4 regions of the Lysinibacillus sp. K60 genome follow, and region 1 is predicted to be linked to each of the others. Evidence: riboswitches for the same ligand, from Rfam matches in the RefSeq annotation. Region 1 holds a riboswitch; each other region holds the start of a gene.
What was found. Region 1 has a riboswitch for cobalamin ahead of HCH28_RS05975 ((2Fe-2S) ferredoxin domain-containing protein). Riboswitches for the same ligand answer to the same signal wherever they lie in the genome.
Positions count from the first base shown of each region.

Region 1 (2,204 bases):
TTCCCGATAATAACTGTTGTCAGCATACCAATATCATGTTCTAGCATTTCTGCTAGTGTTGTCATGGTCACTTCTTGACGTTCTCGATAGGCACTTTTCACCAGCCCTACTGGTGTGTCTGGCGAACGATATTCTAAGAGAATTCGCTGAGCCTCGACAATTTGTCTTGTTCGACGACCACTTTTAGGATTGTATAAAGCAATGACAAAGTCTGCCATTGCAGCTGCCTCGACACGCTTTGCAATTAAATTCCAAGGTGTTAGATGGTCACTCAAGCTGATTGTACAAGCATCGTGCATAATGGGTGCACCAAGTATGCTAGCGCATGAATTAATCGCAGAAATCCCAGGAACAATTTCTACTTCAATTCCTGTTGCTTCTGTCCAGCCTAGCTCAATTAACACCTCATATACTAATCCCGCCATACCATAGACGCCTGCATCACCACTCGAAATCACCGAGACGATGCTCCCTGCTTCTGCTTGACGAACGGCTTCCTGTGCACGCGACACTTCTTCTGTCATGCCTGTACTAACAATCGATTTTGCACTTACTAAATCTTGAATCAGCTCTACATAGGTTTTGTAGCCTATAATCATATCACTTTGTTGTAATGCCTCTACTGCACGTGTCGTAATATGCTTAAAATCTCCAGGTCCAAAGCCTACTACGAAAATTTTTCCTTTTTGCGCCATGTTGTTACCCCTCTTTCACCTTTTCGATCCCTTTAATGGCAGTTGTTTGAGCAGTACGCTGTAATGTACCTTCATGAAGTGTAAAGACATGTTCGTTGTATAAGGATTCATGATGTAAATCTTGTACTAGTGTTCTAGCATGCTCTGTTGATGGCACACGATACCAGTTCCCTTGGGGGTAGGCAATTACCACACAAGCATCCTTGCATCGTCCATTACAGCGCGTTCTTGTCGTATGTATTTCTTGATCGAGTGCTTGCCGCTGTATCTCATCTCGAATGGCTAAGGTAATTTCCTCCCCATCCTTTTTCATGCAGCTACTGCCATTGCAAATAAAGAGATGTGTTTTCATCCCCTCTAAATTCCAAGTTGTCATCTTCTGTCTCCCCTCATTTGCTTTTTGGAAAAAGAAAAACCTTTACTCTATAACGAAGAGTAAAGGTTTTGTAGAAGCCAAATAAAAACGAATAGCATGAAATACAGGTACTCGCTTTCGCTTCAACTTCTCCCTCCGAAAAGTTTGCATGCACAATCAAATAAGCAGGTTTCCTGACTTAAGCTTCATTTTACTATCGCACCTTCCCAAGTTTGCACCAGTGGCTTTGCGATTTCATCAGCTATTACAGTAGCGGGGGCTGTATTGGATTTTCACCAATTTCCCTATTATCTCGAGCTATTCGAGCACTTATTGACGTTTTATATGAAATTTTTATTAGAATTTTAAATAGAAAACTGTCTTTATCATATCTTATTTTTTTAAAATTTCAATATTTCTTTAAAAATTTATGACAAATTTATCAATTTTGAATGGAACTAGGTATGAAATTTATACAATCTATATAATTTGCCCATAAATCGTTATCAGAATATTCGCCATTGACCTTTAATTATAAAAATTTATAAAAGGTATAGCATATTTATGGAAATTCATGTTACACTTTGTCGTGAAATCTCACAATTTGAATGTTTTTCGGTGCAAAGTGCTTGTCATTTTGCTTAAAAGGGAAGCCGGTTTGAGTCCGGCGCGGTCCCGCCACTGTAATAGGGAGCTTTATAGAATATGTCACTGTCCAACGGATGGGAAGACCTATAAAGCATTGAACTAGAGCCAGGAGACCTGCCGAAAAATAAGTGATCGTTTCAGCCTACGAGGATAGGTGTGCGGCTTAGCAGATGAGAATGTTATTTGCTTTTTTAGCTATGCACTTTTCCACCAGTGGAGAAGTGCTTTTTTTAATTACGCACGCAATCTTCTAAAAATCTACTAATTAGTTAGGAGGAAAGCTTTTTGAAATTTTCATGGTGGAAACTTAGTTATTTTTTACTGGCCTTTTTAATCGTGCCAAAACGTGCCTTTGCCATGCATATCATGGAAGGTTTTTTACCAATCGAATGGGCTATTTTTTGGTGGGTCATCTCTATTCCATTTATCATTCTAGGATTGCGTTCTATTCGAAAAACCGTTGATGAAAATCCTGAAACAAAAATGCTTTTGGGGCTTTCAGGAGC
Region 1 is NZ_JAASJR010000002.1:446,122-448,325, reverse strand. It holds gene cobJ (precorrin-3B C(17)-methyltransferase) at 1-695, opposite strand, end outside; gene HCH28_RS05975 ((2Fe-2S) ferredoxin domain-containing protein) at 700-1,071, opposite strand; cobalamin riboswitch at 1,218-1,399, opposite strand; cobalamin riboswitch at 1,650-1,834, shown strand; gene HCH28_RS05970 (energy-coupling factor ABC transporter permease) at 1,984-2,204, shown strand, end outside.

Region 2 (2,204 bases), on a different contig from region 1:
CGGAGAAGCCAAATGAAAAATGGTCCCCCACAAAAAGCTGTAATAATACCAATTGGCATTTCCTGAGGAGCAATAATGATTCGAGCAAAGGCATCTGCCCACACTAAGAATATTCCACCTATTAAAGCACTAATAGGTATGACGTATTTATAGTTTGAGCCCACAATTAAACGCACAATATGGGGAATAATCAATCCCACAAATCCTATAGAACCACTAACTGCGACAAGCACACCAGTTAATAGAGATACTAATAGTATTAACTGAATACGGAATTGCTGAAGATTAACGCCTAATGTCACTGCCGCCTCTTCTCCTAGTAATAATAAATTTAAATTGCGATAGTGTAGCCATAGTAGCCCAAATACAACCAAGAATACGAAGGCTGGAATCACAATACTATTCCATTTGGCTCCAGCTAAACTACCTAGCATCCAAAACATAACAGCCTTTAAGGCCCCTTCTTGCTTTGACATCATTAAAATAAAGTTAGAGATAGCCGTTAAGATAAAGGACACAGCCATGCCTGCCAATAGCAAGCGGAAAATAGAGACACGTCCCCCAACACGTGATAAGAAAAAAACAAGTGTAATGGCAAGTAATGAACCAAGGAATGCGGATACTGAAAGAGCGTAAATACCTAAAAATGAAAACGCTCCTAAAATAATCACAGAAGTAGCTCCTACAGCTGCCCCTGAAGAAATCCCTAGAATATACGGGTCTGCAATAGAATTACGTACAAGTGCCTGAATGGCTGCCCCTGCAATGGCTAACCCCGCTCCTACTATAGCAGCTAGCAAAACACGAGGTGCTCTTATTTGCCAGATGATGATTTCCTGAGAGCGACTCCAATCTTGCTCGATCGAAGTTTGTATAAAAGGAATTTTAGAAAGAATAACTTTCCATACATATAACGGTGTAACTGAAACTGAGCCAACCATTACAGCAAAGGTCATTGAAACAATTAATACCATGAAAAGTACGAAGGAAAATAACATAAATTTTTTATTCATCTGTTTTAAACTCCTACTGAATATTGATGAATGAAGCAATAAAAAAAGGTATCCCATGCGAAAATGCGCATAGAAATACCCTAGATTAAACAAAGTCAGAAAAATATCCAGCTATTGTCCGTAATTGCTTGCATCCTCGTGGGCATTACAGGTATTACTAAATGGCAGGTCTCCTGGCTTCGATTCACTATCCTATAATTGCCTTCCCATTCTTAAACAGTGGCAAATCATATTATAGGATTCCTCGTTACAGTTGCGGGACAGCGTCGGACTTCCACCGACTTCCCTTTTAAGTGACATTCAAAAATGTCACACCAATAGTATTTGAAGTTATAAAATTGTGACGGTTCTATCATACATTTTTATAGATAGATAGTCTACTTCTATTTAACCCAATATTTGAGTTAACTATTAATAATAATAAGGTTGACACAATAGCATTCGTTTTTTACACTAGCAGTAATAACTTATAAAACGAGGTGAAATTCATGGCAACTGTTACACAACATAGTCACCATAAGTTAAGAACTATTGACATTACCTACATTGGATTGTTTTCAACGCTAATGATGGTGGGTGCTAATATCACTTCCTTTGCACCCTTTATGGTAGTTGGTGGTGTACCCATTACGCTTCAAACCTTCTTTGCAACTTTAGCAGGGCTTATTCTTGGTAGTAGAAAAGGTGCGCTCGCCTGTACAATTTATATGTGCGTAGGATTGGCGGGAGCTCCTGTCTTTGCTCGTTTCGGTGGTGGAATTGGCCAAATTTTAAGCCCTACCTTTGGGTTTATTATTACATTTATATTAGCGGCATTTGTTGCAGGGTTGATCGTGGAACGAAGCGGGACAAAGAAAAGTTTTATCGTAGCTGCTTTGGTAGCAACGGCTATAAATTATTTGATAGGAACAAATTGGATGTTTTTTGCCTATAAGCTTTGGGCAAGTGCGCCAGAGAATTTTTCATATAAGCTCGCTTGGCTTTGGATGATTCCTCCACTACCAAAAGATATTATTTTAGCTATTTTTGCTGGTATCTTCGCCCATAGATTACAAAAAACATTGAAGATCATGCCCATTCAATAGCATATCTCCCCACCTAATTGTGCCAGACTAAAGAAATGTTTTTCATAGGGTCATATCCATCGTTTCTGCACATTTATTTGCTACATTAGGAGCACATAGTGAGGAG
Region 2 is NZ_JAASJR010000013.1:40,962-43,165, forward strand. It holds gene HCH28_RS21360 (FecCD family ABC transporter permease) at 1-1,013, opposite strand, end outside; cobalamin riboswitch at 1,160-1,347, opposite strand; gene HCH28_RS21365 (biotin transporter BioY) at 1,502-2,098, shown strand.
Region 2: linked by a shared signal. The riboswitch ahead of HCH28_RS21360 (FecCD family ABC transporter permease) and the one ahead of HCH28_RS05975 ((2Fe-2S) ferredoxin domain-containing protein) in region 1 are both predicted to bind cobalamin.

Region 3 (2,204 bases), on a different contig from region 1:
TACTTTCATCTACCTGCACAATCGCATTATTTTTTACGGCATTAATCGTATCAAAGCCCGCCCGTTTTGGTATTTTCGTTAAAATATCTGGTACATAATGATATGTCACCACGATGACATCTGGATTTTTTGCGATAATTTGTTCTGCATCAATTTTATACCAATTATCGCCATCTACAGCTACATTCTCTGCATTGATCATTTCAAGCATCGCGTTCATAAACGTACCATTGCCAGATGTATAAATATCTGGCTCATCTGATGCTTCAACTAACACTTTTTTGGGTTCAACATCCTTGACTTTAGACAAAACTTCTTCTACTTTCGCCTTCATATTAGCAACAATTTTTTCTGCCTCTGGTAATTTCCCTGTAGCACGTCCAAGTTGCTCAATTGTTGTATATGTTTCATTAAAGTCTTGTGCATTTCTTACTACAAAAACTTTCAAACCTGCTGATTCAAGCTGTGCAATAGCCTCTTCTGAAAGAGACATGCTAGATTCGTGTGAAAAAACGATATCTGGTTTTAAGGCAATAATTTTTTCAATATCGTACTCCATACCGCCAACCTTATCCTTCTCAGCTGCCTCTGGCGGATAATCGTCGTTGTCAGTAACACCAACTATTTCATCATTTAAACCTAGTCCAAAAAGGATTTCAGTATTACTCGGAATAAGTGAAACAATTTTCTCAGGAGGTGCTTCAAGTGTAATGTCCTTACCAAGGGCATCTGTTATCGTCATTGGGAATGTTGCTTCATCCACCTGTGCTGTTTCTTGCTGTGTTTGCTGCTCGTTAGATGACTTGTTATCTTTTGCTTCCTGCCCACAAGCAGCTAGCAAGCCTACTGCTAAAAATGCTGATAATCCTATTTTCCAAAATTTCTTCATGTGAATCCTCCTTCGTTGGTCCATGCGACATTTCGCTTTATTTTGCATCAAAATAAAACCCCTCATCTTTGAACGATGAGGGGGCAAAATCGCACCAAAAAACTGATACAAAATCCACCACCCTATCCTCGTAGGTTGTCATGTCGTTATAAAGGCAGGTCTCCTGGCTAGTGCTACTTGCGATTTTTCAAGCCTTCCCGAAATCTTCAGTGGCATCATTTGAAAAAACTCACACTTACAGTGGCGGGACCGCATCGGAATTACACCGATTTCCCTTTTCACTTTACTTAAGTAAAGAACCTTTATAATATTCAGTTGATTTCATTATACATGAAAATGAAAGAAGTCGCCTCCATTCAAGACGACTCCCCGGCCATTATACAATTTCAGAAAAGTATTGGACTGTTTTCATTTGAGCACCCATTTCTCTTAATGACCATGTCTGTTCTAAATAAACGTCCGCTAGTTTTTCATATTTTCCACCAAATTTATGTGCCCACTCAACCGCAATGACACTTTCATAAAGGTGAGCCATTTTTTCAGCCATACCTTTTGCTTCAAAAGTTTTCGTTGCCTCGTCTAAAGCGCTAAAAATTTGCAGTTTTATAGAAATATTCGCCAATTGTTCTTTAACGATTTGTACTAGTGAGCTGTCAGCTAATTTCTCTAATCGTTCCTCCATCTCACAGACAAACAGTTCATGTGCATGAAACTTATCCACTAAACGAATGAGTTCTAAGGCCAAAATATTAGCCGTCCCCTCCCACACCGTCAACACTTGCGCGTCTCTTAATAAGCGGGGCGTTACAAAGTCTTCTATATAGCCATTACCCCCGTGTAATTCAATTGCCTCACTAGCATAGTGAACAGCTTGCTCTGCCGTTTCCTTTTTCATAATGGCAATATATAAACGATTCATAATAAGGTCTTGCTGTGTTCCCTGTCCACTTGTCACTTTATCGTATAATTGAATAAGATCAAAAACTGTCGCTACTTCCACGTGCAACTTAGCTGCAAATTTCCCTAAAGTATCCTGAATCATAGGGTATTGTGTTAAGGGCTTGCCAAATGCATGTCGATTGCTTACATAATGTTTTGCCTCTAAGAAGCCACGACGCATAATACCAATAGAAGCGACTGCATTACAAATTCTTGAGAGATTTAGTGCTTCTAGCATATAATAAATCCCTTTATTTTGCTCCCCTACAACATAGGCAAGTGCACCATCAAATTCTACCTCACCAGAGGGAACTGCCCGAACGCCTAATTTATCTTTCAATCGACGAATACGTAGATGATTTGTTGTACCATCTTC
Region 3 is NZ_JAASJR010000001.1:291,561-293,764, reverse strand. It holds gene HCH28_RS01560 (ABC transporter substrate-binding protein) at 1-889, opposite strand, end outside; cobalamin riboswitch at 1,026-1,208, opposite strand; gene HCH28_RS01555 (acyl-CoA dehydrogenase family protein) at 1,266-2,204, opposite strand, start outside.
Region 3: linked by a shared signal. The riboswitch ahead of HCH28_RS01560 (ABC transporter substrate-binding protein) and the one ahead of HCH28_RS05975 ((2Fe-2S) ferredoxin domain-containing protein) in region 1 are both predicted to bind cobalamin.

Region 4 (2,204 bases), on a different contig from region 1:
AATGCTTATTAATAATGCCAGGGCTAACGGCTAGACGGGTAAACTCACCATGACGGTTTAGTGTTTCAAATGTTTGATCTGGTACATTTTTTTGAAATGCGTTCATTTTTATCGCTCCTTATAAAAAAGGAGCTAGCAAAACGCTAGCTCGAATGGATTAAAAGTTTTCAGGATAGAAGCCCTTGGCTAAAATTTCAATGGCCTCTGCTGCACGAACCCCTTCAGACGCTGCTGAAAGTGGCAGGATGACAAAGCGCTCATTTTTGACCGCTTCCATCTCCTTCAATGCTGGATCATTTTTTAAGAATTGGATCTTTTGGTCTGCCGTTGTTTCACCGTAATCAATCACGACAACTACCTCTGGGTTGCGGTCTACTGCATCTTCCTTCGACACAGTTGTCCATCCTGATTCCACATCACCAAAGATATTTTGACCACCCGCGATTGTCACCAGCTCATTCATAAAGTTTTGACCAGCTGTAAATACATCCTTTTCACCGCTATCAAACACAAGAACACGTAATTTTTCGCTATCTTTTGGTAATTTAGCTTGTACTGCCTCTACATCTTTCGTCATTTGCTCAATTAAAGCTTCGCCACGATCCTCAATACGGAAAATCTTCGCGATATGGCGAATATCAGTGAAAATATCCTCTAATGTTGGCTTTGTCATGTTGGAAGCCGTATGTAAATACGTATGGATGCCTAATTCTTCAAGCTCTTCTGGTGTGCCTACACCCTTTTCGCCAAAGCCACTTTTCCAGCCTGCATATAGGAAATCTGCCTCGGCATCAATGACTTGCTCCTTCGTTGGGTATTGATCGGAAAGCACAGGGACTTTGTCGTATGCCTCTTGCAGTGGCTCATAGATTTTATCATCTAAGTAAGCTGTCCCTACCATAGAATCCTCTAAGCCAAGTGCTAGCATAATTTCTGTCACATGCTGATTTAAGCTAATCGCTTTTGTTGGTGCTTCCGTATATGTTTGACTTGTGTCATTGTTTTCAATGGTTACTTCGGCTGCCGCCTCAGATGGCTCAACCTTTTCACCTTGTGCTGCTGATTCCGTTTTGTCTTTTGCATTACAAGCCCCTAAAACAGCGACCAAGGCAATGATCATCATTAGCCATATACTTTTCCATTTCTTCATGTCCTTTTCTCCTTTGTTGTTAAAATATAGAAAGAAATCAGAGATTTCTTTACTACCCAGGTGTTTGGAAGGGCATAAAAAAAACCCTCTTGTCGCCAAGAGAGTAGCATAGTGAAATAACGGTATATTACCTGTATCACTATCCCCATCCTCGTGGTTCTTAGTCAAAAAATACATACTGGCAGGTATCCTGGCTTAGGTTCATCATCTATACGCCTTCCCATAGTTTCACTACAGTGGCATGCTGTATAGACTCCCCATTTACAGTTGCGGGACAGCATCGGAATTGCACCGATTTCCCTTTTAAGCAAATGACAAATGCCATTTGCACCAATACGTTCTATAATGGTCAATACTATTGATAGACTAGCAGAAGAATATTTATCGCGCAATCAGTAGTATGACACTAAAAGTATAATCATCATTATATTAGCACTATTTCGACATAAAGACGAACTATTTTACAAGAAATATAGAAGCTAGTATTCTGTTACAATAAAAAGATAGCATTCTATAGAAACGAGGATTTCTTATGTACAAAACAATTGGTGTACTTGCGCACGTGGATGCAGGGAAAACGACCTTTTCTGAGCAAGTACTTTTTCATACAAATAGTATCCAAGCCCGTGGTCGAGTTGATCATCAGGATACCTTTCTTGATAATCACGAGCTGGAGCGCAGACGAGGCATTACGATATTTGCCGAGCAGGGGCGTATGCGCATTGGCGATGATACATACACATTGATTGATACGCCAGGGCATGTCGATTTCTCCCCTGAGATGGAGCGTGCCATTCGTGTGATGGATTATGCCATTATGATCATTAGCTCTGTCGAAGGGATACAAGGCCATACAGAAACAGTATGGCAACTTTTACGTCAATACCATGTCCCTACCTTCTTCTTTATCAACAAAATAGATCGTGAAGGTGCCAATGTGGAGGCTGTCATCAGGCAGCTTCGCAAAGATTGCTCACAGCATGTATTGTTCATCGATGAGCCACTGCGAGCAGACTATGTGTCAAATAGCATCATGGAATGGCTAGCGGAGCGC
Region 4 is NZ_JAASJR010000007.1:207,582-209,785, forward strand. It holds gene HCH28_RS16545 (precorrin-3B methylase) at 1-106, opposite strand, end outside; gene HCH28_RS16550 (ABC transporter substrate-binding protein) at 158-1,150, opposite strand; cobalamin riboswitch at 1,314-1,500, opposite strand; gene HCH28_RS16555 (elongation factor G) at 1,683-2,204, shown strand, end outside.
Region 4: linked by a shared signal. The riboswitch ahead of HCH28_RS16550 (ABC transporter substrate-binding protein) and the one ahead of HCH28_RS05975 ((2Fe-2S) ferredoxin domain-containing protein) in region 1 are both predicted to bind cobalamin.